DNA from 2 places in the Chromobacterium sp. IIBBL 290-4 genome. Region 1 is predicted to be linked to the other one. Evidence: riboswitches for the same ligand, from Rfam matches in the RefSeq annotation. Region 1 holds a riboswitch; the other holds the start of a gene.
What was found. Region 1 has a riboswitch for glycine ahead of NKT35_RS20465 (trimeric intracellular cation channel family protein). Riboswitches for the same ligand answer to the same signal wherever they lie in the genome.
Positions count from the first base shown of each region.

Region 2: it holds a riboswitch for glycine, as region 1 does, so the genes downstream of both, gcvT (glycine cleavage system aminomethyltransferase GcvT) here and NKT35_RS20465 (trimeric intracellular cation channel family protein) in region 1, are expected to answer to the same signal.

Region 1 covers NZ_CP100128.1:4,354,066-4,368,803, reverse strand. Annotated here, with positions in the region: gene NKT35_RS20495 (DNA translocase FtsK) at 1-2,183, shown strand, start outside; gene NKT35_RS20490 (methyl-accepting chemotaxis protein) at 2,443-3,546, shown strand; gene NKT35_RS20485 (STAS domain-containing protein) at 3,581-3,889, shown strand; gene NKT35_RS20480 (ATP-binding SpoIIE family protein phosphatase) at 3,899-5,599, shown strand; gene NKT35_RS20475 (PAS domain S-box protein) at 5,627-9,940, shown strand; gene NKT35_RS20470 (AraC family transcriptional regulator) at 10,049-10,993, opposite strand; gene NKT35_RS20465 (trimeric intracellular cation channel family protein) at 11,034-11,648, opposite strand; glycine riboswitch at 11,786-11,883, opposite strand; glycine riboswitch at 11,888-11,974, opposite strand; gene NKT35_RS20460 (DUF3141 domain-containing protein) at 12,130-14,601, opposite strand.
Region 2 covers NZ_CP100128.1:3,009,145-3,023,882, reverse strand. Annotated here, with positions in the region: gene NKT35_RS14135 (ABC transporter substrate-binding protein) at 1-123, opposite strand, end outside; gene NKT35_RS14130 (putative bifunctional diguanylate cyclase/phosphodiesterase) at 235-2,229, opposite strand; gene NKT35_RS14125 (class I SAM-dependent methyltransferase) at 2,435-3,070, opposite strand; gene gcvP (aminomethyl-transferring glycine dehydrogenase) at 3,288-6,140, opposite strand; gene gcvH (glycine cleavage system protein GcvH) at 6,233-6,619, opposite strand; gene gcvT (glycine cleavage system aminomethyltransferase GcvT) at 6,677-7,765, opposite strand; glycine riboswitch at 7,808-7,906, opposite strand; glycine riboswitch at 7,921-8,013, opposite strand; gene NKT35_RS14105 (amino acid permease) at 8,189-9,472, opposite strand; gene gluQRS (tRNA glutamyl-Q(34) synthetase GluQRS) at 9,822-10,715, opposite strand; gene fdxA (ferredoxin FdxA) at 10,808-11,131, shown strand; gene cheD (chemoreceptor glutamine deamidase CheD) at 11,192-11,797, opposite strand; gene NKT35_RS14085 (protein-glutamate methylesterase/protein-glutamine glutaminase) at 11,794-12,867, opposite strand; gene NKT35_RS14080 (CheR family methyltransferase) at 12,871-13,716, opposite strand; gene NKT35_RS24200 (methyl-accepting chemotaxis protein) at 13,817-14,738, opposite strand, start outside.

The DNA of each region.
Region 1 (14,738 bases):
TGCGCAAACCGGCGCATGATCCGGTTCGCAAATCCGCCGTTACTCCGCCGGCTGCGCCGCTGATTGACATCCAGAGCATCCCGGACGCGAAGCTGGCGACCGGCGCGCCCGCGCCTTCATTCAAAGTCGATCCGCCGGCGCCTGCCGCCATCGAGATGGCCACGATAGCCGCGCTGGCATCGGCTCAGCCCATAGTGGAGGAAGCGGTCGATGCGCAGAGCGTGCCTGCCGTAGAGACGGCATCGGAACCGGTCGCTTTGCCGGAGCCATCAACAAGCGTCGAGGCAATCGGCCAGGAAGAGCAGCCCATCGAGGCTAGCCCGCATCAGGACAGCGGCGAGAGTGAAGAGGCGCCGGAAGAAGTTGCCGCGCCGCTCGCCCGCGCGCCCTGGCGCTGGCCGCAAACGCGCGAGGTGCTGGTGCAACAGGAGGATGCCGCGCCGGCCATCATGCAGCAAACCATCATTCATGAACCGCTGGCTGAGGTTTCTCTCGCCGCCACCGCCGAGCAACTGGCCGCCGCGCCGCTGGCCTGGGTGTTGATGGATGAGGTCCAGCGGGAAGCGGAGCCTGAGCCCGCGCGCTCAACATTGGGCCTTGCCACGCCATGCTTGGCAGCTTCGCATGCGGCTGCAGAGGCAGAGGCAGAGGCAGAGGCAGATGCAGATGCGGAGGTCCGCCATCGGCCCGACTACGACGATTCCATGTTGCCGGGGCTGGACTTGCTGCGCCCGGCGGATCTGGCACAAGAGACTTGCAGCCAGGATGAATTGCTCGAGCGCGGCATCGTCATCGAGGAAAAGTGCGCCGAATTCAAGGTCAAGGTCAGCGTGGTGGATGCTTATGCCGGCCCGGTGATCACCCGTTACGAGGTGGAGCCGGCGGTGGGCGTGCGCGGCAATCAGGTGGTGAACTTGATGAAAGACCTGTCGCGCGCGCTGGGCTTGGCGTCGATACGCGTGGTGGAAACCATTCCCGGCAAAACCTGCATGGGTTTGGAGCTGCCTAATCCCAAGCGGCAGATGATACGGTTGTCGGAAATTTTCTCCGCCGAAGTGTTTCAAGGCTCGGCTTCGCGGCTGACCATGGCGCTGGGCAAGGACATTACCGGGGAACCGGTGGTGGCCGATCTGGCCAAGGCGCCGCACCTGCTGGTGGCCGGCACCACCGGCTCCGGCAAATCGGTGGGCGTCAATGCGATGATTCTGTCGCTGCTGTACAAGGCCACGCCGGATGAGGTCCGCTTCATCATGATCGACCCCAAGATGCTGGAGCTGTCGGTTTACAACGATATTCCGCACCTGTTGTCGCCGGTGGTGACCGATATGAAGCTGGCGGCCAATGCGTTGAACTGGTGCGTGGGCGAGATGGAGCGCCGCTACCGGCTGATGAGCGCGCTGGGCGTGCGCAATCTGGCCGGCTACAACCAGAAAGTGAAGGATGCGGCCGCCCGCGGCGCGCGCATTCCCAATCCCTTCAGCCTGACGCCGGAAACGCCGGAGCCTTTGGACAAGCTGCCCTTCATCGTGGTGGTGGTGGACGAGTTCGCCGACCTGATGATGGTGGCCGGCAAGAAGATTGAAGAGCTGATCGCCCGCCTGGCGCAAAAAGCGCGCGCCGCCGGCATCCACTTGATCCTGGCTACCCAGCGTCCGTCGGTGGATGTGATCACCGGCCTGATCAAGGCCAATATTCCGACGCGGATCGCCTTCCAGGTGTCCAGCAAGATCGACAGCCGCACCATTCTGGACCAGATGGGTGCGGAAAGCCTGCTGGGCCAGGGCGATATGTTGTTCCTGCCGCCAGGCACCGGCTATCCGCAGCGCGTGCATGGCGCCTTCGTCACCGACGACGAAGTGCATGCGGTGGTCGAGCACCTGAAGCAATTCGGCGAGCCCGATTACGTGGAAGGCCTGCTGACCGGCGAGAGCGAGGCGGATGAGGCCTCCGCCGACGCCACCGCCAAAGCTCAGGCGGCGACGGAGTCCGACCCTTTGTACGACGAGGCGGTGGAGATTGTGCTGCGTACCCGCAAGCCGTCGATCTCCGGCGTGCAGCGCCATCTGCGCATCGGCTACAACCGCGCGGCGCGGCTGATCGAGGAAATGGAAGCCGCCGGCATCGTCAGCGCGATGGAGAGCAATGGCAACCGCACCGTGCTGGTGCCGCAGCGCGAGTTCTGATTTTCCCTTCTTGGGCGCGCCTTCTTGCCAGGATGGCGCGCCACCCCTCTGTCTGCAGACCATCTGATTTCGCTTCCGCCTATCGCCGCTGATTTGACAGCGGGCTATCGATGCGCCATATCCCAGTAAGAGCGCAACTGTCTTTTCAAGTTTATTTGCCGATAGGCTTGTCAGAGGCGAAATGCAAACAATTCCACCCTCCCGGGATGTCCGTCCGCGTCAAAGCGCCTATTGCCTTGCCGCCGGACTCGCCTGTTGCTTGCTTTTATTCGCCGCGGGCGGCCCGAGCGCGTTTGGCGGCGCTTTGCCATATGGGCTGTTGCTGGCCTTGGCGGGCGCGTGGCTGGCTACCCTATGGCTAGGGGCGGCGTCTGGCCGCGATGGCGGCGAGGATGCCGCGGCCCCGGTAAAACCGGATGATATGTTGCATGATCTTGCCGCCTTGGGCAGCGGCTTGTCCGCCGCCTCCTGCGTGGCGGGCAAGGAGGTGAGCGGCATCGAGCAAGTGCTGGGCGATGCGGTCGGCAAGCTGGTGCAAGGTTTTTCCGAAATCCAGGGGATGCTGCAAGAGCAGCAGCATCTGGCCTTGACCATCGCGCAACATGGCCGCAATGGCGAAAAGCAGAGTTTTGATGCCTTCTTGCAGCAAACTTCGCGCAGCATGAGCGACTTTGTCGACAACACCGTCAGAACCAGCAAGACGGCGATGGCGCTGGCAGACCGCATGGACGATATCCAACAGCGGGTGGCGAGGGTGGAGAAAGCGCTGGAGGACCTGGAAGGCATTTCCGCCCAGACCAATATGCTGGCGCTGAACGCGGCGATTGAGGCGGCCCGGGCCGGCGAATCGGGCAGGGGCTTCGCCGTGGTGGCGGACGAGGTGCGCAAACTGTCGATGCGCTCCGGCGGTTTTTCCGAATTGATCCGCGAGTCCATCGCCGAAATGGTGGAGGCCATCGAGCAGGCCCAGGGGGAGATCGCCGAAATGGCGTCCAAGGATATGAATTTCGCGCTGGACGCCAAAATCCAGGTCGACGACATGTTGAAGCAATTGTCGGAAATGAATGGCGAGACCGCCCGCGCGGTGGAGCAGTTGTCGCAAATCGCCAACCGGGTGGGCGAGAGCGTGCGGGTAACCATCACGGCTTTGCAGTTCCAGGAGATGGTGGTGCCCATGGTCAATGAAATCCAGCATCGATTGGACGCGTTCGCCCGCGCCGGGGCGGCTGTTCGGCAAGCGGCGGACGGGGCGGATAAGGACTTGCTGCGCCGCTATGTGATCGAGCTGAGCGAGAGCCGCCTGGCAGAGGCGCGAAGCGGCGGTCCCAAGCGGGTGTCCGCTGGCGATATCGATTTGTTTTGAGGCCGGCTCCGGCTCAAGCGGGTGGAGGCGATAGATGAGCATCAAACTCAATTTAGCGAATGACCGCACCGTGATCGCGATAGACGGCCGTTTCGACTTCGAGTTGCATGACGCTTTTCGCGAATGCCTGGACGAGGCGCTGGCGCGCAAAGAGCGAGTGCCGCTGGAAGTGGACTTGTCGCGGGTGGACTCTTTGGAGAGCTCCGCATTGGGCATGCTGTTGGTGATGCGGGACAAGGCGAAGGCCATCGGGGCGGAGAGGGTGGCCTTGGTGGGCTGCCGCGGCTTTGTCAGGCAGATTCTCGACGTGGCCAGCTTCAGCAAATTTTTCGACATCCGCTAGGCGAGCATCATGGAGAGGATCTTTACTGTTCTGGTGGCGGAAGATGTCGAGGCGACCCGGCTGTTGATGGGTCTGGTGATCGAGGAAATGGGCCATGAGGTCTGGTACGCCGAAAACGGCCTGCAGGCGGTGGAGCAGTGCCGGCGCGATCTGCCCGATCTGATTCTGATGGATATGATGATGCCGGTGATGGATGGCCACGAAGCGATGCGGCAGATCCGCGAACTCTGTGCCGAGCATTGGATACCCATCATCTTCCTCAGCGCCAAGAGCGATGAGGAGTCGCATATCAGCAGCCTGGATGTCGGTGCGGACGACTATCTGCCCAAACCCATCAATCTGACCATGCTGGCGGCCAAAATCCGGGTGATGCAGCGCATCAGCGAAATGCAGAGGCGGATCTCGGAAGACTCGAAAAAGCTGCGCAACTATTACACCAACAATGAACGTGAGCAGGCCTTCGCCAAGCACGTGTTGGATAGCATAGTCGGCAGCGAGGAGCAGCAGTTGCCGGGAGTGAGCGGTTGGCAATTACCCGCCGAACAATTCAGCGGCGATGTGCTGGCCAGAGCCATGTCGCCAACCGGCCAGCTGTGCCTGATGCTGGCCGACAGCACCGGCCATGGCTTGTCGGCGGCCTTGGCCTGCCTGCCCGCGGTGGACATTTTCTACGCGATGGTGAGGCGGGGCTTCCCCTTGACCGCCATGGCGCGCGAAATCAACGTCAAACTCAATAGGTTGTTGCCCATCGGTCGTTTCGTCGCGGCGGCGCTGGTGACGGTGGATTGGGAACTGGGCTGCGTCGAGGTCTGGAATGGCGGCATACCCTGTGTGATGTTTGTCGGGGACGATGGCCGCTTGCTGAAGGAGTGGCGTTCGCAATATCCGCCGCTCGGCATCTTGAACGCCGATGAATTCTGTTGGGGCAGCGAGTCCTACTTCTGGGAGCAGAGCGGGCATCTGATCGTCTGCTCGGACGGGCTGACCGAGGCGAAGAACCCGAGCCAGCGGCAGTTCGGCAACGAGGGCATTTGCGCGGTGCTGCGCGAGGCCGGCGATGATGATCCATTAAGCCGGATTCGGCAGGCGGTGCTCAGCCATCTGGACGGCGCGCCGAACCGGGATGACATCTCGCTGGCTTCGATCCGGCTCAAAGTGGGCGCGGATCCTTTCCTGGGCGAGCAGGCGGCGCCTGAGGGGCGGCACGATGGCCGGCAATTGAGCCACTGGCAGGTCAAGCTGGCCTTCGACGCCGATGAGTTGAAGCTGGATCAGACCATTCCCTTGCTGATCGGCTGGCTGAATCAATTGGGTTTCAGAGGACGGCAATTCAAGCAAGTCTTGCTGATCGTGACCGAGTTGTTCAATAACGCGCTGGATCACGGGGTGCTGCGGCTGGATTCCAGCCTGAAGGACCAGTCGGACGGCTATGAGCGCTATTTCAAGCTGCGCCGCGAAAGGCTGGCCGCCTTGCGGGAGGGGGGCTTGGAGCTGTCGCTTGAGCGGGTGTCCGACGAGGCCGGCTGGTTGATTCGAGTCGGCGTGTCGGATAGCGGCGCGGGATTCGACCACCCTTCGCTGATGGAAAGGCTGCATCGGCAGTCTGATGATCGCAAGCATGGCCGAGGCATTGCCTTGGTGAATTCGCTCTGCTCGCGGCTTGCCTTTCATGGCAATGGCAACGAAGTGGTGGCGGAGTTCCGTTTATAGATTCCCTTTTCCATGGAGCAGGGCTGTATGGAACGAGCAGGTGGGGCCGGCCGTTTCTTTTCCCGCTTCGATCTGCCGACCGAGGGCGCGTGGGGCGCCGCGGCTGTTTTGCTGATGACTTTGCCGCCGGCCTGGGCCATGGGCGTTTCACAGCAGGCCGCGCCGCTGTGGCTGGGCAACGCGCTGCTGATCTGGCGCGGGCGTTCTGCCCGTCTGCCGTGGTGGTGGCCAATTTGCTTGTGGCTGGGCTGCCTGCCGCTGGGATGGCTGAATGGCAGCCTGATGGCGTTGGCCAACGCGCTTCAGGTGGCGCTTGGCGTTTGGCTGCTGCGGCGAAGGGCCGCGGACCCTCGCCGCGATGTGGACGATGCGGCGCTGATCGCGACGCGGGCGGCGGACGGCGCGCTGGCTTTCGCGCCTGGCGCGGTCTTGCTCGCCATGGCTGCGGATGGGGTTGGCGCCATGCAATGGCTGAGCGGCGGCTTGACCGCCAGCTTGCTTGGCTGGGTTTGGCTGGCGGGGCGTTCGGCGGAGACGGAAGGCGGGGGCGTCCGCCTGATTCTGATCTTGCTGATGGCGGCGGGAATGAGCGCCATGTGGCGAATCGACGCGAATTGGTGCCTGGCCGCTTTGGCCTTGCCCTTTTTGTGCGCGATTCTGCTTTTGCCGGCCGGAAAGACGCGGCTATGCCTGCTGTTGCTGGCGACGGGCCATGGCTTGTTGTTTTCGGCGCCTGCATTCTCTCAGGCGGCGCACGCTTTGCCGCAACCCTTGCCATGGCTGCAGCTCCTGTCGGCGTCGCTCGCCGCGCTTCTCGCGCATGCCGCGCATCACGCTCGTTCCCAGTCGCGGGCGGCGCAGCTGGGAGACGACTGCCTGCGCAACTCACTGGAGGGGCAGATCAGCGGATGCGCTTTGCTGGATGGCGATGGGCGGATACGGGAAAGCAATGCGTATCTGTGCGATCTGCTGGGCTGGCAAGCGGAAGAGTTGATCGGTCTGCCTTATGAGTGCTTGTGCCATCCCGCGGATGCGTCGTTATGGACGCAATGCCGCGCGCTGGCCCTGGAGGGCGCGGGCGCGCCGGTGCCGATGGAATTGCGCCTGCAGCGCAGCGACGGCGAGATTGTCTGGTGCGGCATGCAGATTGGCCTTTATTCACAGCTGGGCGAAGAAAACGGTTTGCGGGTCTATGTCTGCGAGCTGGGCGAGCGCATGGCCGAGCGTGGACGCCTCTCGGAGTTAAGCGAGATGCTGAGTCTCGCCACCTCCGCGGCGGGCATGGGCTTGTGGGAGTGGGACGTCAAGCGGCAGGTCTTGCATTGCGACGGCAAGATGCGGCGTTTGAACGGCATGGCCGATGAGGAGAGCGATTTCATCGCCAAGCTGTGGCCGCGGCTGCGGCCTGAAGATGCGGCCGCGTGGCGGCGCCTGCTGGAGTTGAGGTGGCCGGCCAGCGGAAGCGCGGGCTGGGATTATCAAGTGGCGGACGGCGCGGACGGCGGGCGCACGCTCCGGCTGGTCGGGCAGATCCGCTATGACGAATATCAGCAGCCGCAGAGCGTAGTCGGCCTGTGCTGGGACATCAGCGATGAGGTGGAGATGCGCCGCATGCTGTCCGACGCGAGGGAGAGGCTGCAGGCCGTGCTGGATAATGTGCCGGCCATGGTGGGGTGCTGGAACCGGCAGACAGTCAATCAATTCGCTAACCGCGGCTATCTGGACTGGTTTGGATTGGCGCCAGGCCAGGTCGAGGGCCGGTTGATGTCGGATGTGCTGGGCATGGAGGTTTATCGCGGGGTCCAGCACCAAGTCTGGAGGGCTTTGCAGGGCGAGCCGGTTTTGTTCGAGCATAGCGTGCCGGATGCGCAAGGGAAGGAGCGGCATACGCTCGCATCGTATGTGCCTTACCGAGAGGAGGGAGAGGTCGCGGGTTTCTATGCCTTTGAAACCGACATCACGCCGCTCAAGATGGCCCGGCGGGAACAGAGGCAAGTCCAGGCCAGGCTGCAGAGCATTGTGGACTCCGCCAGCGAGTTCGCTATTCTGGCGATGGATTTGAAGGGCGGCGTGACGGTGTTCAGCGTCGGCGCGGAGAAAATGCTGGGCTATCGAGCCGAGGCGATGGTCGAGCAGGGCGCGCTGTTGAGCTTGCTGGATCAAGAGGAGTTGGACGGACGCAGGACGGAGTCCGGGGCCGCGGCCGGAGAGGCGCTGGACGTCTTCTGGGGCTCGGCGCGCCAGGCCGGAGCGGTAGAGGGGGAGTGGACCTTTGTCCGCCAGGATGGGGGCAAAGTGCCGGTCTATGCGGTGGTGAACGGCATTTGGCGGGATGGCGGACTGCAGGGCTTTATCTGCATCGCCAAGGATGTCAGCCGCGAGCGGGAGGCCAGGCAGGCTTTGGAGCGGGCGAAGGACGCGGCCGAGGTGGCGAGCCGCGCCAAGAGCGAATTCGTCGCCAATGTGAGCCATGAGATCCGGACGCCGATGAATGGCGTGCAGGGCATGCTGCATTTGATGGCCAGTACGCCGTTAAGCACCACCCAGCGCAAATATCTGGACATGATACAGGCGTCCTGCCGCGCCCTGATGTCCATTCTCAACGACATCCTCGATTTCTCAAAAATGGAAGCGGGGCGGTTTGAGGTCGCCAGCGAGCCCTTTGCGCTGGATGAGGTATTGGACGCGCTGGCCGCCATCATGTCCATGAACGGCGCGAGCAAAAACCTGGCGCTGGCCATTGATGTCGAGCCGGATGCGCCGATGGCGCTGCAGGGCGATGCGTTGCGGCTGCAGCAGGTGTTGGTCAATCTGGCGTGCAATGCGATCAAGTTCACCGAGCAGGGCGCGGTGGCGGTGTCGGTCCGCGTTCAGGGGCATGGCGATGAGCGGGCGCTGCGGTTTGAGGTCGCCGATACCGGCGTGGGCATGAGCGAGGCCCAGCTGCAAACCCTTTTCAGCGCCTTTTCGCAGGCCGACAGCTCCACGACGCGCCGTTTCGGCGGAACCGGTCTGGGCTTGGTGATTTCGCGCAGGCTGGTGGGGCTGATGGGCGGACAAATGGCTGTGGAAAGCCGGCAAGGCTCAGGCAGCCGGTTTTGGTTCACTTTGCCGGTCCATGAGGCCGCCGCCGCTTCGCCTTTGGATAATGGCGCTTGCGAGCGGCTGTTGTTGATCGAGGGACATCCGGCTTGCGCCGCGGCCATGGCCAACCACGCCCGCCGCTTGGCGTGCGGGGTTGAGGCTTGCGCGAGCTCGCAGTCCGCCATGCGCTGGCTGGAGAGCGAGCGCTGCGACGGCGTGTTGATAGACTGGAGCTTGTCGGGCGTGGACGGCGCCGCGCTGTGCCGAGACTTGAGGGAGCGCTGGCCCGAGCGCGCGCTGCGGCTGATCGCCGTGGTCAACGCCAGCCAAAGAGACAGGCTTGACCGCGCGGTGGAGTTGAATTGGGTGGACGCGGTGCTGACCCGGCCGGTGACGGCGCCGGCTTTGGCCGAGGCGCTGCGGCAGGCCGGCCTGCATTGCCAGTCATTCGGCGAGCGCGGCGCGGCGTTGGCGGAAACCCGGCCGCCGCAGCTTGGCAGCCACCTGGTGCTGCTGGTGGACGATAACGAGATCAATCTTCAGGTGGCGGGCGGCATGCTGCAATTGGCCGGATTGCGCGTGGAGATGGCGGCAAACGGCCGGCAGGCCGTGGATATCCTGCGCCAGCGCGGCGGCGAATTCTCGCTGGTGCTGATGGATATGCAAATGCCGGAAATGGATGGCGACGCGGCGGCTGGCGTGATTCGCCGGGAGTTGCGGCTGTCTTTGCCCATTGTCGCCATGAGCGCCGGCGTTTCGCCTTCCGAGCAACTGCATTGTCTGGACGCGGGCATGAGCGACTTCATCGCCAAACCGGTGCAGGCGGACAAGCTGTATCCCGTGCTGGCCAAATATCTTCATGCCGCGGCGGTGCCGGCCGAGGCGGACGCGCGGCAAGAGGAGGCCGGGATTTTTTCAGTCGAATTGATGCGCTTGGCCGCCAGCAGCGACAATGCGCGCAGCCGGGTGGGCAAGATGATGCAATTGCTGGTGGATAATAGCGACAGGCAACTAGACCAGATACGCGAGGCTTTGGGCGCGGGCGGGCATGAGGACGTGGCCAGGCAGGTGCATGCCCTGCGCGGCAGCGTGGGCTCCTTCGGCGCATTGGGATTGGTGGCGATGTTGCAGGAGCTGGAGCGCGAGGTGCTGCGGGGCGATCTTGTCCAGTGCGAGCAATTATTGGCCAATGCTCAGCGGGAGTTGGATAAGGTCACCGACGCCGCCAAGGCGTGGCTGAGCCAGCATGCCTCTTAGCCTTGGCGGGCTGCCTGCGCGGCGTCATCAACGGCCCGCCGTTGGCTCGAGTCAGCGGGCCCAGCCGGGTTTCGATTTTTCGATAGGATCCATGCCAGCGCTCCATGCTTATGGGGCCGGCGCGGCATGACGCAATGGATGGGGTCTGGATTGATCCGACATGCTATCGGCTGGTCCGGCGCGCGGGTTTGAAAGCAGCAATACCTCGCTGCTTTGCGCGCCCAAGACCAGGCTCTGCTCAGTCTGGCTGTAGCGCATCAAGCTCATTTCAGGCCGAGAGGGGTCATGCACGTCGCGCAGAAAGTCGCCCGGCGTCATGCCGGACAGGGCTTTGAAATCGCGCGCCATGTGGGCCTGATCGAAATAACCGCACTCTTGGGCCAGCCAGCCCAATTGGCCGCGGGCATCCGGCCGGGCGATCAGAATGCCCATCATATTGATGAAGCGGAACATGCGCCGAGTGTCCCGCAGCGTCAGGCCATAGCTGGCCAGGAAGCGCCGCTCGAACTGGCGCACGCCCAGTCCGCTTCGTTTCGCCAAGTCCTTGCCGTCATCGAATAACTGGCGAGGGGGAAGCAAAAGGATGGAGCCGCGCTGGTCTTCGCGTTTGGCCGCCAATCGTTTCAGCCAGCCGCTCATGGCGCGGACCTGCTCCTGCGGAGTGGCGCAGCGTTGCAGGCTGTCATGCAGCTTCTCCTCTTCCGCATGGCCGACCAGCTCTTGCAGCGGCCATACCTGGTCCGTGAAGGCGTCGCATGTGGGCGGGAACAGGCGCTGGGCCTGGCCGATCCGCAGCAGCGCGCTGATGAAGCGGCTGCCCGGCGTGGCGCGTATCGCGCAGGGGCGGCTAAGCGCGCCGCTGACAAAACTGCGCGGCGTATCAGTGGCGGGTTGTCCATGGAAGGCCATTTGGCCGGCGCCTTCCAGCAGGATGCCCAAGTGCATGAAAGGGGTGGCGGGGACTTGCATCGCGCCGCCGCCATCCCATTGCAAATGAAAATAGCGGACGATGCCGGCCAGTTCCGGCGCGGGGGGAAGCAGCAGTCTGGGCATGTCGGCATGATAAATCAAAATTATGCCGAATGCATTTCAGTCAGTAGCCGCTGTGCCGATATGAAAATACCGGCAATTGCCATTCGCGCCATAGCGCGGTCATGCGCAGCGCCAGGCCGAAGGCGAAGCTGGCGGCGATATTCCAGTCGTGCTGCAGCGCCAGCGCATTCAGGCCCAGGTAGAGGACGGCGACCAGCAAGGAGACGCTGGCGTAGAGCTCGCGGCGGAACACGATGGGCACGCGATTGCACAGCACGTCGCGCAAGATGCCGCCGGCGATGCCGGTGATCATGCCCGCCATCGCCACGATGACCGGGTGGTAGTGCATGCCCAGCGCCACGTCGCAGCCAATGATGGTGAAGGCCACCAGGCCCAGCGCGTCCAGCACCAGGAACAAATTGTTCAGATGCCGCATATAGCGCGAAATCAGCACGGCGGCGATGCCGCCGGCCAAGACCAGCAATACATATTCAGGATGTTGGGTCCAGCCTATCGGGTAGCGGCCGAGAATGATGTCGCGGACCGTGCCGCCGCCCAGCGCGGTGAGAAAGGCGATGACGGATACGCCGAAGATGTCCATGTGGCGGCGGCCGGCGGCCAGCGCGCCAGTCATTGCTTCTGCGGTGATGGCGATCAGGTAGATTAAGGTCAGCATGGCGCCGCCTCGGTTTCTCTGGAGGATAGGCGGGATGCGGCGTAAATAGGGGGGCGCGGCGCGGACAAGCGTCTAGCGCCGTTATGGACGGATGCGGACAAGGCAGTCTCCTGGGTGGAATTCCGGCTAACGGAACAGCCTCTCCCCTTGTCCTTTTACCTGAGAGTTGCATGGCCGGCGGCCACTTGCCCCTTCGGTGGGCCGCTCCTGGCGGCCTCTCTCCAATCGGCTTGAATCAATGTTGCGCTGCGGTACGGCTTGCCTGAGCGATTATGGGAGTTTGCGTCTTCGGCGGGGGCTGGGCCCCTCTCTCCCGCAGAGGGCGAATATTAGCGTTTGCTATTTGGATAGTCAATGCTCGCGAGCAAGGACGGCTGAGCATGCGCGGGATGATCGCGAAGGCGTTTGGCGAAGAGCTTGGATATCGGGGGCTAGGAAGACAAAAGGGGGGCGCGGCAAGCGCGCCCCCCTGGCTTGGCGCTTAGGATTCGCGCGGCGGCTTGTCGCTTGCGGCGGGTTTCCCGGTTTTGACGCCGGTCGGGGACTTGCCGTTGGCCTTGGCTGGCGCTTTGCGTTTGGGCGCGGCAGCGGGCGGCGCAATGGCTGTCGTGTCCAGGGCGGGCTTAGGCTGGGACGCAGCCGGCTTGCGCGCGGCCGGCTTTTCCGCCGGACTGGTTGCCGGCGTCGCCTTGCTCTCCGCCGCCTCCTGTTGAGCGGCGGCGGCAAGAGGCTGCAGGACCGGCGCGATGGGGCTCTGCGCGGTTTTCCCCAGCACGGCTTGCCGGTCTTGCTCGGACAGGCCCAGCGCGTCGGCCACGGTTTCCAGCCGCTGTCTTTGCTCGGCCGGAATCTCATGCTTGTTCACCAGCTGCAGATCGCGAACCAGCATCCAGGCTTGATGGCGGATATGCTGTTCCGGCAGCAGGAGGCTGAGACCCTTCAAGGCGCGATGATGATCGGCCCGAACCAGCGAAACCTGCCGCCTGATGGTGTCTTTTAGCTGCATCAGGGTGAGCGGGTACTCGTTATGGATGTTGCGCATGGTGCGGCGGATGGCGTTGAACGGCCGCTCGTCGATGACGCCCATGCCGATGCCGACATAAACCAGCAGGCGGATGAAGCCGTCGGCCAGCGTGCCGTGCTCGAAGCTTGGGTCCAGCGCTTCGCGCTTGAGTCGGGCGAGCTCGCGGCTTTCCCAGGCCAGCGTCTGCTTGCGCGGCTCGCCAGCCGGCTGCACGCCGATCAGCGTCGCCAGTTGCGGCGATTCGTATATGGCGCGGAACAGCTGTTCCTGGGCGGCGTCGCGCAGGTCGCGGTAATGATCCAGCGATTGGACGATGAAGTCGGACATCTGCTGCTGCCATTGCCACAGCGGATTGTCGGCCGCCACCGGTTTGCGTTGCTCGCGCACCTGGGCGGCGAGGCCCGGCAGCCACCACAGCCAGGGGTTTTTCGGCGAGATCAGCGTGCGTTCGAAGCGCGCCGGGTGGAGTTCGCGCAATAGCCGGGCGCTGGCCTCGTTGCTGAAGGTCCGCACCGCCGCCGAGAAGTAGCGGTCGTAAACGCCTTGATTGATTTCGGAGGCGCGTTTGACGACTTCAAAGGCTTGCTCGTCCTCGCGGCCGTCGTCCAGCGCCAGGATGTCCGGCACATCGCGCGCTTCGAAGCGGATGATGTAGCGGCCTTCGATATACTCCTGGCCCGGCGCGTCCGGCGCCACGTCTTCAATGATGGCTTCGTACAAGCCCGGGGCCAGCACGTCTATCAGGTCCAGCGCGCTGGCGAATTCGCTGTGCTCTTTGTTTGCGACGCCCGCGGACACGAAGATGCCGAGGTGCCCCACCTTGTTGTGCAGGCAGTAGACGATGGTTTGTTCGTTATTGCGGATGTCTTCCACGCTGTCGTACAAGTCCGCCACCCAGTTCAGCGCCTGCTGCGGGGGGGTGATGTTGTCGCCCCAGGAGGCGAACACCATGATGGGCGAGCGGATGTTGCGCATGTCCACTCTGAGCTTGCCGTCATGGCTGGCGATATTGCCGTGGACCAGTTCATTGCCGACGAACAGCTTCTGGGTGATCCATTCCATTTCCGCTTTGTTGAGCAGATAGTGCCCGCCCCACCAGCGTTCGAACTCCAGGTAGCGCGACGGCTCGGTGTCGACTTTGGCGTACAGATTGTAGGACTTTTTCCACAGGGTATTGGCCGGGTCCAGCTTTTCGAAGTTTTCCACCAGATGGGCGCCGTCGAAGCGGCCATTGCCCAGGTCGCCGGCCAGCGAGGCGGTCCAGGTGCCGCCGGTCAGGCCGCCGGCGTAGCGCATCGGGTTCTTGCCGCGCACGCCGGCCCAGTAGGATAGTGGAGAGCCTGCCAGCAGGATGGGGCCGACCAGCTCTGGGGCCACGGATGCCAGCATGGCCAAGGCCCAGCCGCCCTGGCAATTGCCGATCACAAAGGGTTTGCCGTCGCTGTCGGGGTGCAGTTCGTTGACGCGGGCCAGGAAGTGGCCTTCCGCCTTGGCTACGCTTTCTATGGTTTGGCCCGGCACCGGCTGCGGGAAAAACATCACGAAATAGCAGGGGTGGCCTTGTTGCAGCGCGATGCCGATTTCGCTGTCCATCTTGAAGCCGCCTATGCCGGGACCATGGCCGGCGCGCGGGTCAATCACGACGAAGGGGCGTTTGGACGCGTCTGTCGCAGGGCAGTTCGATGGCGGCTTGATGGCGGCCAGCGCGTAATTGGCCGGGTCGGGCAGCTCGCGGGCATCCATGATGATTTGGTAATCGAACACCAGCACCGGCGGCTTGCCGCTCTCGCAGTGTTCCAGATACGCCTCGCCGCGGCGATACAGCGTATCCCAGTACAAGATGCCGCGTTGGCAGGCGTCCAGCCAGTAATCAAACAACGGTTGAGCAGACGGAAGGACTCCGCCTTGAACTGCAGTAGTGGACCACATTGCAACCCCTTGCTTATGAAAACGAAGGAAAGAAATAGCGATGCTGCCGATAGCCTGACCATGGCAGCACTGTACTCGTTTGTTGCTGCAATGCAATAAATGCTAATGGTCTGCTGCCGAAGTGTGGCGCGCAGCCA
Region 2 (14,738 bases), 1.3 Mb from region 1:
CGAATTGTACTGCACCACATCGAAGCCTTCCGGATTGGCGTCGGTGCAAACGGTGAGCGGCTTGGCCGCCGCCGCCAACGGCAGCAAGGCGGCCAACAGAGCGGCGCGATGGATGTTTTGCATTCATTTTCTCCTCGCGGCGGCACAAGGATGCCGCCAGCATCAATCGCCCAAGGTTAAGCTAAATGCAGCGCAAATCCAACAACCTTATATACATATTGATATAAGCCGCCGTCAGCGCAACAATCTGGCGAACTGCGCCGCGCTGACCGCCGGACTGCACAGATAGCCTTGATACTCCTGGCAGCCGCGTTGCGCCAGCCACTCCAGCTGCTGGCGCGTCTCCACCCCCTCCGCCACCATATTCAATCCCAGCATCCGGCACATGGTGGTGATCAACTCGGCGATGGCCGGCGTGGAATCCAGGCTGGCGACAAACGACCGGTCTATCTTCAGCGAGTGCAAGGGATAGCGCTGCAAATACGCCAGATTGGAGTATCCGGTGCCAAAATCGTCCACGGCGATGCGTATGCCCAGCTGACGCAGCCCATCCAGCGCGGCCAGCGTTCTCTCGTCATGCCCCAGCAACACCGACTCGGTGATTTCCAGCTCCAGCCGCTCCGGCTGGCATCCGCTTTCCCGCAACACCTGGCCCACCATCTCCGCCAAGCCCGGATCGGCAAACTGGCAGGGCGACAGATTCACCGAGACGGTCAAATCCATCCCTGCCAATTGCCACTGGCGCTGCTGGCGCGCCGCCTGGGCCAGGATTTGCCTGCCCAGCTCAAGAATCTGCCCGCTGTCTTCGCACATGCCGATGAAAGCGCCCGGCATCAGCAAGCCCTTGTCCGGATGCGCCCAGCGCGCCAGCGCCTCGGCGCCGATGATGCGGCCGCTCGCCACTTCGACGCGCGGCTGGAAGTAGGCCACGAATTCGCCCGCCTCCAGGCCGCGGCGGATATCGCTCTCCAAGGCCAGCTGCGCTTGCACGCTGGCCTCCAATGCCGGATTGAAGAAGCTCAGCTGATTGCGGCCGGCGTCCTTGGCCGCGTACATCGCCAGATCGGCGTGCCGCATCAGCTTCTCGACATCCAGTTCCTCATCCAGGCACAGGCTCACCCCAACCGATGCCGATACGCCGATATCCATGCCGCCCAGCCGCATCGGCATGCTCAAGGCCTGCAGGATGCGCCTGCCCAGTTGCTCGGCGCGCTCTTGCACTTGCGGCGCGGCCATCACCACCAGGAACTCATCGCCGCCCAGCCGCGCCACGCGCTCGTCCTTGCCCATCAGTTGCGACAAGCGTCCCGCCATCCTGACCAGCAACTCATCGCCGCGCGCATGGCCCAGCGAATCATTGACGTTCTTGAAGCGGTCCAGATCGATGAACATCAGCGCGATCTGCCAACCCGCGCGCCGGGCGCGTTGCAGATGCGGCAAGAAATCGCTGCGCATGCCGTTGCGGTTCGGCAGCCCGGTCAGCACGTCGTGATTGGCCAGGAAGCTGGCACGCGCCTCGGCGTGCTTCAGATCGGTGATGTCCACCTCGCTCACCAGCAGGGCATCCCGGCCCGACACCGCGTCCCGGCAAGCCCGCGCCGCGATCTCATGCCAGCGCCGGCCATTGCGGGTATGCACCTGCGCCAAACGCCTGGCTTGCCCTACCGCCGCCACGCCTTGCCGCAAAGACTGCCAATCCGAATCGTCGATGAAGTGTTCCCGCCAGGTTTCCGTCACATTCGCCACTTGCGCGCGCGCGGCAGGATTGCGGTACAAGGACACGCCCGCCTCGTCGTATAGCGCAATCGACATCGAGGTATGCATCAAGGCCTCGGCGCTGCGCAGCGTGGCGGAATCCGCCGTCACCCGGCTCTGCGCCTCGCACAGCATCATCATGCCGCCATCCACGCGCATGCCGCTGAACACCACTTTCAGCGCGCAGGGCGCGCCATTGGGATAGAGCGTCCAACTCTCGACAAAACGAGCATTATCGCGTTCGAAATCTTGCTGATACTGTTTCAAACGCTGCGATACCGAAACCGACATATCGATGGACATATCGCGAGCCTGCAGCTCTGACACGCTGTCCGCATTCCAGACATGGAGCGCGGCGTCATTCGCCCAGAACACTCGCTTATGATCGATATCGAAAACCCAGATAGGCTGACTCAACGCCGCCAGCAGCGCAGGAAAACCCTCCTGCCAGGAAGGGATGCAATTGATCGGCATCTTGGCCGCTAACCTTTTATTTATTCATGAAAAACATTACGGAAGCCGCCGCTGCGGTGGCCGACATTGTAGCAAACTAGATAATTCAAACGGCTGTTTTTTAAGGAAATCATACAAATATGCCACACCGCGCCGCAAACAAGCGCGCCGGCTAGCCGCATGAAAAAGGCCGGCATGGTAGCCGGCCTTGAGCCATTCCCGCCTGTCAATGCAAGGGCTTGCGGGCGAACAGCCGCGCCATGCTATGGTGATGCGGCCAGCTGTGGCTGATATCCAAGGCAAATTCTTCCTGGTATGCCAGCGGCTCCAACTGGCGGAACTGCTCCCGCAATTCGCCTGGCTGATAATAGTGGCGAATATAAGCCGCCGTCTCGCTCACGCCGCCGCCTTTGCCGCAGCAGCCCGGATCGTCGACCATGAATACCGCCGCGAATAGATAGCCGCCCGGCGCCAGCCCCTTCATCATTTCCCGCGCCAGACGCTCGCCTTCATCCGCGGAGACATGGTCCAAGGCGGTATACGCGATGATGATGTCGTACTGCTGGGATTCAATCTCCAACTCGGTCAGATTCACCACCTTGCCGCTCACATCCAGACGTTGCGTGTCGGCCAGCTCGCCCAGTTTGGCGATCGCTTCTGAAGACTCATCGATGCCGAACATCGAATAGCCCTTGCTGGCGAGATAGAAAGCATTGCGTCCCTGTCCGCAGGCCAGATCCAGGCCACGCCCTCCGCCTCGGACCTCGAACTTGTCTAAAAAGTACCGCAGCGACAGCGCTGGCCTGTCGCCATAGAAGGAAGCATTCTTGCGATAAAACGCATCAAAGTTAGCGACACCCATCGTTTTCACCCCACTGCTCAAACTTGTCATCCACCTTAGCGCGCTCCGCGCGCCGGCTCCTTGGCGCTGCCTAATTAGTCATAGTTCTGGTCAGAACAGATAACTACTTAGTTGTTCTTACCTAGTATTTGTACGTAATCATTCACGAGTCATGAAAAACCCCTCCGGCTTAACGCAAGGAGGGGTTTAAACTGCATTGAAAATGCTGCAGGTCTGTTTACATATAGCTATCCGTGCTCGGGCAGCTGCACACCACGTTGCGGTCGCCGTAGACATCGTCGATGCGGTTCACGCTCGGCCAGAATTTGTTTTCCAGCACGTAAGGCAGCGGGAACAGGCCTTGCTCGCGGCTGTACGGACGGTTCCAGTCGCCGGCGATGTCAGCCTTGCTGTGCGGCGCGTTGCAAAGCGGATTGTTGTCCGCCGGCCACACGCCGTTCTGCACCTGGTCGATCTCGGCGCGGATGGCGGCCATCGCGGCAATGAAGCGGTCCAGCTCGGCCTTGGGCTCGGACTCGGTCGGCTCGATCATCAGCGTGCCCGGCACCGGGAAGCTCATGGTCGGCGCGTGGAAACCGTAGTCCATCAGCCGCTTGGCCACGTCCACTTCGGTCACGCCGGAGGCGGCCTTCAGCGGGCGCAGGTCGATGATGCACTCGTGGGCGACGCGGCCGTTGGCGCCGGTGTACAGCACCGGGAAGTGTTCGCCCAGACGGGTGGCCAGGTAGTTGGCCGACAGCAGCGCGTTCTCGGTGGCTTGCTTCATGCCCTCCGCGCCCATCATCGCGATATACATATACGAGATCGGCAAGATGGAAGCGGAGCCGAACGGCGCGGCGGATACCGCGGTCTGGCCCTCCACTGCGCCCGGCACCGAAGCCACCACGTGATTGGCCATGAACGGCGCCAGGTGGGCCTTCAGGCCGATCGGGCCCATGCCCGGTCCGCCGCCGCCGTGCGGAATGCAGAAGGTCTTGTGCAGGTTCATGTGCGACACGTCGGCGCCGATGTCGGCCGGACGGGTCAGGCCCACTTGGGCGTTGAGGTTGGCGCCGTCCATATACACCTGGCCGCCGTGGGCGTGGACGATCTCGCAGATCTGCTTGATGCCCTGCTCGAACACGCCGTGGGTGGACGGATAGGTGATCATCAGCGCGGCCAGATTGGCCGCGTGCTGCTCGGCCTTGGCCTTCAGGTCCGCCACATCCACGTTGCCGGCCTCGTCGCACTTCACCACCACCACCTGCATATTCATCATCTGCGCGGTGGCCGGGTTGGTGCCATGCGCCGACTGCGGGATCAGGCAGATGTCGCGGTGGCCTTCGCCGCGCGACTCATGGTAGCGGCTGATGGCCAACAGGCCCGCGTATTCGCCCTGGGCGCCGGAGTTCGGCTGCATGGAGATGGCGTCGAAGCCGGTAATCGCCTTCAGCTGGGTCTGCAGGCCTTCGATCAGCTGCAGATAGCCGACCGTCTGCTCGCGCGGCGCGAACGGGTGCATATTGGCGAATTCCGGCCAGGTGATCGGAATCATCTCGCTGGTGGCGTTCAGCTTCATGGTGCAGCTGCCCAGCGAGATCATCGAGTGGTTCATCGCCAGGTCGCGGTTTTCCAGCTTCTTCATATAGCGCAGCATCTCGTGCTCGCTATGGTGGGTGTTGAACACCGGATGGGTCAGGATGGCCGATTCGCGCTTGAGCGCGGCCGGGATCGCATCCTGGGCGGCAGCGTCCAAAGCGGCGATGTCGGCTGGCTTGCCGGTGAACAGCTCGATCAGCTTGGCCAGATCCGCTTCGGTCGCTGCCTCATGGAAGGCCACACCCAGCACGGTCTTGCCGGCGCGGCGCAGGTTGTAGCCCGCGGCCAGCGCGGCCGCGTAGATGGCGTCGGCCTTGGGCGCGTCCACTTGCACGGTGTCGAAGAAGCGATCGAACACCAGTTTGCCGCCTGCGCTTTGCACGGCATGGGCGAAGATGGCGGCCAGACGGTGGATGCGGGCGGCGATGCGCTGCACGCCCTCCGCGCCGTGGTAGACGGCGTACAGGCCGGCGATATTGGCCAGCAGCACCTGGCTGGTGCAGATGTTGGAATTGGCCTTTTCGCGGCGGATGTGCTGCTCGCGGGTCTGCAGCGCCATACGCAGCGCGGTCTTGCCCTTGGCGTCGATGGACACGCCGATGATGCGGCCCGGCGCCGAGCGCTTCATCTCGTCCTTGAAGGCAAAGTAAGCCGCGTGCGGGCCGCCGAAGCCCATCGGCACGCCGAAGCGCTGGGTATTGCCCAGCGCGATGTCGGCGCCCATTTCCGCCGGCGACTTCAGCGCCACCAGCGCCATCACGTCGGCGGCGACGGCGACCACGCCGCCCTTGGCCTTGATCGCGGCGATGTGCGGGGTCAGGTCGATCAGATCGCCGGCCTCGCCCGGATACTGGAACAGCGCGCCGAAGTAGTCGCCGTTGCCGGCCTCTTCCGGATGGCCGGACACCAGTTCGAAGCCGAAGTATTTGGCGCGGGTCTTCATCACGTCCAGCGTCTGCGGCAGCACACGGCTGTCAACGAAGAAGCGGACGGACTTGGACTTGGACACGCGCTTGGCCATCGCCATCGCCTCGGCGGCGGCAGTAGCTTCATCCAACAGCGAGGCGTTGGCTATTTCCAGGCCGGTCAGGTCGATGACCATCTGCTGGAAGTTCAGCAGCGCTTCCAGCCGGCCCTGGGCGATCTCGGCCTGGTACGGGGTATAGGCGGTGTACCAGCCCGGATTTTCCAGCACATTGCGCAGGATGACGGTGGGCGTCAGCACCGGGTAGTAACCCAGGCCGATGAAAGACTTGTTGACCACGTTCTTGGAGGCGACGGCCTTCAAGGCGGCCAGCGCCTCGGCCTCCGGCTGCGGCGAGGGCAGCTCCAGAGGGCGGTTCAGGCGGATGTCGGCCGGCAGGGTCTGGTCGACCAGGGCGTCGATGGACGGCGCGCCGACGGAGGCCAGCATCTCGGCGCGCTCGGCGTCGGACGGCCCGATGTGGCGGGCGATGAATTCGTGGCGGTTGAAGAGTTCGGTGAGCGACATGCTTGGGACTTTCTTCGTTGCGGCGGCCTGCGCGAGGCCGCGCCGGAAAAAACAACGCCCCGGCGTCTGGCGACGGCGGGGCGGTCAGGCTATCAGGCGCCGATTTCCTTGGCGTAGGCGGCGGCGTCCATCAGGCCGTCCAGATCCGCGGCGTTGGCCGGCTTGATCTTGAAGAACCAGCCGTCGCTATACGGATCGGTGTTGGCCAGTTCCGGTTCGCCTTCCAGCTCTTCGTTGACGGCCAGCACTTCGCCGGCAATCGGACAGTAGACGTCGGAAGCGGCCTTCACCGACTCCACCACGCCAGCCTGCTCGTCGCGGGCCAGGGTCGCGCCCACCTTCGGCAGTTCGACGAAGACGATGTCGCCCAGCAGTTCCTGCGCGTGCGCGGTGATGCCCACGGTCACGGAGCCGTCGGCTTCCAGGCGCAGCCATTCATGGCTTTCAACGTATTTCAGTTCGGCGGGGATGTTGCTCATCTCGGTTTCTCCAGTCGTAGCTATGATCGGGGATGGCGGCGCGATGCGCCTGCCGGTTTATTCGAATACTTTCTTGCCGTTGCGCACGAAGGGCATCTTCACTACGCGCACATCGGTCAGCGTGCCGCGCAGGTCCACTTGGGCGGTCGCGCCGGTAGCGGCCGGCACGCGGGCGATGGCGATGGAGTGCTTCAGCGTGGGCGAGAAGGTGCCGCTGGTGATCACGCCTTCGCCCACTCCCTCCACCACCACCTTCAAGCCTTCGCGCAGCACGCCGCGGCCTTCCAGCACCAGGCCCACCTGCTTCATCTTCACGCCGGCGGCCTTTTGCGCTTCCAGCGCTTCGCGGCCGTTGAATTTGCGATCCGCCTGCTCCCAGGCGATAGTCCAGCCCATGCCCGCTTCCAGCGGCGACACGGTTTCGTCCATGTCGTGGCCGTACAGATTCATGCCGGCTTCCAGGCGCAGCGTGTCGCGCGCGCCCAGGCCGATAGGGGCGACGCCCACGGCTTGCAATTGATTGAAGAAGGCAATGGTCTGATCGGCCGGGACCATGATTTCCAGTCCGTCTTCGCCGGTGTAGCCGGTGCGGGCGTAGAACCACTGATCTTGCGGCAGGCCCTGGAACACTTTCAGCGCGCGGATGGCTTCGGCCAACTCAGGCTTGACGGCGCAAACCTTGTCTATGGCTTGCGGGCCTTGCACCGCCAGCATGGCCAGGTCGCGGCGCACTTGCAGCGTCACGTCGAAGCCCGCCTTCTGGCTTTCCATCCAGGCCAGGTCTTTTTCGGTGGTGCCGGCATTGACCACCATGCGGTAGCCGTAGGAAGTGAGGTAGACGATCAGGTCATCGACGACGGTGCCTTCCGGCGTCAACATGCCGGAATACAGCGCCTTGCCCTCGAAACCGAGCTTGGCCACGTCGTTGGCGATCAGTTTTTGCAGCCAGGCCTTGGCGCCGGAACCGGTGATGTCGATCACCGTCATGTGGGAGACGTCGAACATGCCGGCGTCGCTGCGGACGATTTCGTGCTCTTTCAGCTGGGAACCGTAATGGATGGGCATTTCCCAACCGGCGAAATCGACCATCTTGGCGCCGGCGGCGATATGGGCATCAAACAGCGGAGTACGTTTCGGGGCCGTCATGGCGCGGTTCCTTCAGAGTCAAGTGTGGATAGCCTGTTTCAACCACACCCCTCTGTCCCTGCACCTGAGATTTTCCGGCCGGATCGGCCGTTAGCCCCTTCGGTGGACGCCGCGCGGGCGCCGCTCTCCAGATTGCGCGAACCGGCAGCCGCCGGCCCGATGATACAGTCCTTTTGCCTGAGCGATTAGCGGGTGCGCTTGCGCCTTCGGCGGCGGCAGTGACAGCCGCTCTCTCCTGTATGACCCGGCGATTATGGTGGCCTTCTCCCCGCCTTGGCAAGCCGAGTTTATTTCGATGTCAAACAGTCGCCAAAAATGTTTTCCTATGAAAAAAATCGCGCAAATTCATCAATAAATTCCATTCGAAAACGAAAAAAGCGCAGGCTTTCGCTCTGCGCTTTCTCATTCCGCATCCGGGCAAAATCACTGCGCCGAGTGCCTCTCCTTGATCTGCCACACATAAATCGGCAGCCCCAGCAGCAAGAGCAGCATGCCCCACATCACGATGTCAGCGCCGGAGCCATACAAGGCCCACAAGGAGTAAACGAAGCCGATGCCTGCGAAGAAGCCGGGCGCGACATAATCCTTGGCCGTGAACTCCTTGCCGCGCATCAGCATGATGGCGATCAGCGCCATCGAGCAGAACGCATAGGGCAGCAGCGTGGTGGCGGTGGCAAGCAGGATGATGAATTCGAAAATCTTCACCCCGCTATCGCCGCCGGCGTACTTCATCGCCATCAAAATGGTGACCAGCGTGCTGGACAACACCAGGCCGAAGATGGGCACGCCCGCCGCGTTGCGCTGATTGAAACGGCTGGGGAACAGTTTGTCCTTGGCCGCCGCGGCCGGCACATGCGCCTGCATCAGGCTCCAGCCGTTGAGCGCGCCAAAGCAGGACACCACCGCGCCGAAACCTACCGCCCAATAGCCCCAATCGCCCCACATCAACTTGGCTGCGTCGGCGAACGGCGCTTGCGACGCGGCCAGCATGTCGGCCGGCATCAACCCCATCAGCGAGATAGTGGACAAAATGTAGAGCACGGTCGCCAGCAAGGCGCCGATCACCGTCGCGCGCGGGATGGTTTTTTCCGGCTCCACCACATCGCCCGCCGGCACCGATGCCGACTCCAGGCCCAAGAAGGCCCACAAAGTCAGCGCCATGGTGGCGGACAGAGAGGACAACAGCGGCTTGCCATGCGGATTGAAGGCCAGATTGTCGGTGTTCATATGAAAGAAGCCGATGAAGGTGACGGCCGCCAAAGGCAGCAGCTTCAGCAGCGTAGTCACCACCGCCACCACGCCGGAGCTGTGCGCGCCGCGGCTGTTGATCCAGGTGACGATCCAGATCAGGCTGATGGCGAAGCCGCCAGCCAAGAATTCGTTATGGCCCAAGATGGGGAAGAAAACCTGCATATAGCTGGTGGCCGCCACTGCCAGCGCGGCATTGCCGGCCCACAAAGCAATCCAGTAGCCCCAAGCGATCCAGAAACCGGCGAAGTCGCCGAAACCGGCGTGGATATAGGCATACGGCCCGCCTTCGCGCGGCAGAATGGCGGACAGGCGGGCAAACACCAGCGCCAGACAGATCGCGCCGCAGGAGGTCAGCAGCCAGCCCAACATGGAGATGCCGCCAAACGGCGCCAGCGAGGCCGGCAGCAAAAATACGCCGGAACCTATCATATTGCCCACTACCAGGGCGGTGCACATCCAGACTCCGAGCGAGCCTTTCTTTTGGATGGAATTGTTTTCGCTCAAACCTGTATCTCCGTTGAGGCCGAAAGCATCCCGCGCAGGCTGAAAACAGGCTGCGTCAAACAATGCGAACAAGAGGAAACAACCGCATGGGTCGAGATGAGCCGTTGGCTTTAACCATAGCCAAATCAGGGAATATCGGCAGAACTGAATCCGCCAAAACGCTCGCCATCTCGCCGCCGCGCCGGAAAAAAGCGCGCATTAGAACATACTTTTGACGTAAAAACATGTCGCATTCGCTATTTTTTTAAAATAAATCGCCGCGACATCAGTCACTTATGTCAAAAAAATAAAAACATTGGCATTACAACGGCGCCAGCAAGGGGCCGCGCGGCACGCGAGATAAAGACCAGCGCTGTCGCGCCCAAAGCCATAGCTCGTCCAGGCTGCCGCACTCAACGGGAGCCTCATGCCCGAGCAGCGCCAGAGCGGCGCGCAATTGCCGGGCGGCGTCGCCCGTTGAAATCGCCGGAGCCAGCGTCTGTTTCGACAATTTTTCTCCTGCTCCATTGGTCAATACCGGCAAGTGGCAGTAGCTGGGCGGCTCAAGGCCCAGCGCATCGTATACGGCCAGTTGCCTGGGCGTGGATACCAATAGATCGGCGCCGCGCACGATATCGCTGACGCCCTGTTCGGCGTCATCCACCACCACCGCCAGTTGATAGGCCCAGAAGCCATCGGCGCGCAGCAAGACGAAATCGCCGATATCGCTCGCCAGATTCTGGCTGTATTCGCCCTGCAAGCGGTCCGGCAAGGTCGTAAGCCTGGCATTGACCCGCAATCGCCATGCCCGGCCCTCTCGGCCATCCGGGCAGCCATGGCGGCACGTGCCGGGATAGACATAACCATCCAGCCCGCGCTTGGCCGCCGCGGCGATCTCCTTGCGCGTGCAGGCGCAAGCATAGGCCTTGCCGTTCTCAATCAGCTGCTTCAAGGCATCGCGATACAAATGATGGCGGCGGCTCTGATACGCCACCTCGCCATCCCACTCGAAGCCAAACGCTTCCAGCGTCTTCAGGATGGAGTCGGCGGCGCCCGGCACCTCGCGCGGCGGATCCAGGTCTTCCATTCTGAGCAGCCATTCGCCCCCCTGGCTTCGGGCTTCCAGATAACTGCCGACGGCGGTGCTGAGCGAGCCCGCGTGCAACAGGCCGGTGGGACTGGGCGCGAAACGGCCCCGATAGTTGGATTTGGACATCAAACTTGGACAGGTAGGCTACAGGGAATGGGATTTGCCGCTAAAATATCAATCATAAAGAACCATGATCGAGTTTCACGAAGGATACATCAATGGCGTACGTTGTAACCGATGCCTGTATCAAATGCAAATACACGGACTGCGTCGAAGTCTGCCCGGTCGACTGCTTCCGCGAAGGCCCCAACTTTCTGGCGATTGATCCGGAAGAATGCATAGATTGTTCGCTTTGCGTAGCGGAATGCCCGGTCGGCGCCATCTATCCCGAAGACGATGTGCCCAAGGGACAGGAGCATTTCATTCCCTTGAACGCAGAACTCGCCAAGAACTGGCCCAGCATCAGCAATCGCATAGACCCGCCAGCCGACCATGCGGACTGGGCCGAAGTGAAAGATAAACTGCCCTATCTCGAACGCTGATCGCGGCCCGCGGGGTTTCAACTCAGATACAGGCGGCGTCCCAGGATGCCGCCTGTTGTTTTAAATGAACAGATCGATGCTGCCGGTCTTGTCGCCTTCGCGCTGGTCCACAATGCGGCCGCGGTACGGCATTTCTTGCTTGACGGCCGTGCTGTTGCGCTTGAGCTTTTTGATCAGCACCTTGCCGGTATTGGTGAAGAAATAAACCTTGCGCGCGCAATCGCCCAACAAGTCTTCGGCCAGGATGGGTATCTTTTCATTGGCCAGATAGCCGCGAATAAAATTGGTATTGCGTTCGCCTATATTCACCACTGTCATGCCGTCCAGCACATTGCCGGCGCCGAATATTTTGGCTTCCAAGCGGTTGCGCATCGCGCCCAGCTTTTGCATATCGGTAATCAGCAGCTCCATCGCATTGACGCCGAATCGCGCGGCGGAAGTGCCCGCGCCCAGGTCCAGCGAGCCCTCTGGCAATAAAAAGTGGTTCATCCCGCACACCCCCGACACCCGGTCGCTCAAGCAGACCGCGACGCACGATCCCAGCAAGGTGACCAACATGCGCGGCTGATTGGTGGCGTGGAATTCGCCGGGAAAGACTTTGACCGCCATGATCTGGAAATGCTTGTCAAAATACTGGTGACCATTGGCCATGTCAGCATGATTCATGTAATCGCCCTTTCTGCATGACTTTGCAGGCACTCGACAACCTTGGCCGCCAACTTGCTCAGCGGATGGACGTGCATCACCGCGCCGACTTTCGCCGCCTCCCTTGGCATGCCATAAACCACGCAACTGGCCTCATCCTGGCCGAAGGTGGTCGCTCCGGCGTTACGCATTCTCAACAAGCCTTCCGAGCCGTCTTTTCCCATCCCGGTCAAGATGACGCCAATCGCGTTTTTTCGCAGATATTGGGCCGCCGAGTCGAACAAGGGGTCCACTGCCGGCCGGTGTCGATTCACCAGCTCGCCTTGGTCCAAGATGATCAGATACCCCGTCGGCCCGCCCGGCCGCACCCGCATATGCGAACTTCCCGGCGCGATGTAAGCCACGCCAGCTTTGACAGGTTCGCCATCCTCGGCCTCTTTCACCTGCATCGGACACAGGCTGTTCAGCCTTCCGGCGAACGTGAAGGTAAAGTGCTCTGGCATATGCTGCACGATCAGAATGGGCGGGCTATCCGCCGGCATGCCCATCAGGAAGTCCTTGATCGCCTCGGTGCCGCCGGTGGAGGCGCCGACAAACACCAGCATGTTTTTTTTCAATCCGGTGGCGCTGCGGCTGCTGGGCAGCGGCGGCGGCTGTTTGAAACGCATGGGCTGGCGCAAACGCGCCTCGGCGACCACGCGCAGCTTCTCCCGGATCTCTTCGGCATACTCCTGCATGCGCCGCGTTACGTCATCGCTTGGTTTATGAACAAAATCCACCGCGCCGATTTCCAGCGCCGTCAGCGTGGTTTCTGAGCCTGACTCGGTCAAGGAGGAAATCATCAACACCGGCGTCGGTTTCAAGCGCATCAAGCGCCGCAGGAACTCCACGCCATCCATCCTCGGCATTTCCACATCCAGCGTCACTACATCGGGATTGGTCTCGCGTATCCTTTCCCGCGCGATGATGGGGTCGGAAGCGGTGGCCACCACCTCCATGTCCGGCGCCTCATTGATGATGCTGGTCAGCAGATTGCGGATCAACGCAGAATCGTCCACGACTACCACGCGTATTTTCTTCCTAGCGGTCATGTCCTACTCCTGCAATTCAGGATGCGCCAGCTTGTAGGCGGTACGGCCGCAAGCGACATACGCATCGGTCAAATGCACGATGTTTTCCGAGTGTCCCAATAGCAGCAATCCATTCGGTTTCAGACACTTTGCCATTTTGGCCAGAATTTCGGACTGGGTGGATTTGTCAAAATAAATCAGGACATTGCGGCAGAAAATCACATCGAACTGGCCGATATCCGGCCAATTTGGCGCAATCAGGTTAAATTGGAAAAAAATCAAAGCATCCCGTACCGTCTTTTTCAATCTGACCTTGCCCGCATTCGTTCCCGCGCCCTTATCGAAATAGCGGCGCAGCAACTGGGGCGAGACTTTTTCCACTCGTTCCTGGTTGTAAACGCCCAAGGCGGCATGATTCAACACATTGGTGTCGATGTCGGATGCCACCAGCTCGAAAGAGCCGCCGCTCATCTCGCGCCAAACGTCCAGCAACGTGATGGCGATGGAGTAAGGCTCCTCGCCGGTCGACGAGGCGGAGCTCCACACCCGGAAAATCTCTCCCGGTTTTTTTTGCATGCACGCATGCTCGCGCAGAATATCGAAATGATGCGATTCGCGGAAAAACGAGGTCAGATTGGTGGTCAAGGCGTTGATGAAGCTCTGCCATTCCGCCGTCTGCTGATCGCCTTCCAGCATGTCCAGATAATCGGCGAAGCTGCGCAAGCCGCTCGAGCGCACCCGCTTGGCCAGGCGCGCGTACGCCATATGGGTCTTGGATTCATTCAGCGAAATTCCGACCCGCTGATAGATCATGTCCCGCACGCGCCTGAAATCGCTATGTGTGAACTTGAGCTCGGTGTCCTGCGCCATGCTTCTCTTTCCTCGCGCTTCTCGCCAAATGCCAGCCACTCTTCGTCGTGTTCAGGCCACGTCAAAGAGCGGCCCCTTCACTTCACTCGCCCGTCGTGGCTCAGAACTCCTCCCAAGTCCCTTCGCCCGAGTCGCCCTGCGGCCTGATCGGCTCTATCGCTTTGGGCTTCACCTGATAACTGCCCACATGATTGCCAGTCCGGCTGGCCAAAGAGGCGGCCACCGGCTGTCCTCCGCCATGAGACGCGTGCGAGCTGGCAGGCGACGCCGCATAGCCTGCCGGGGATGGCTTCGCCGCCGGCGGTTTGGCATGCGTCAGCCTCTCGTCCAGCTTGAACACCGCGACCGCATCGGACAGATAGCGCGCCTGCTCCTCCAGCGATTCCGCCGCTGCCGCGGCCTCCTCCACCAAGGCGGCATTCTTCTGGGTGTTTTCGTCCATCTGCGTCACGGCCAAATTCACCTGTTCGATGCCTGAGCTCTGCTCCACCGAGGCGGCGGAGATGTCGCTCATGATGTCGGCCACGCGACGGATAGAGATCACGATTTCGTTCATGGTGCGGCCCGCCTCGTCCACCAGACGGCTTCCCGACTCCACCTTGTCCACCGAATTGCCTATCAGCGACTTGATTTCCTTGGCCGCCCCCGCCGAACGCTGCGCCAGATTGCGCACCTCGCTCGCGACCACCGCGAAGCCCCGCCCCTGCTCTCCCGCCCGCGCGGCCTCCACTGCGGCGTTCAATGCCAGAATATTGGTCTGGAAAGCGATGCCGTCTATCACGCTGATGATGTCGACGATCTTCTTGGCGCTTTCGTTGATCTCGTTCATCGTCGACACCACATCGCCCACTACCTTGCCGCCGCGCGCGGCGATATCGGACGCCCCGGTGGCGAGCGAGTTGGCTTTCTTGGCGTTCTCGGCGTTCTGCCGCACGGTGCTGGTGATCTCCTCCATGCTTGACGCGGTTTCTTCCAGGCTGGCTGCCTGCTGCTCGGTTCGGCTGGACAGGTTGGAATTGCCG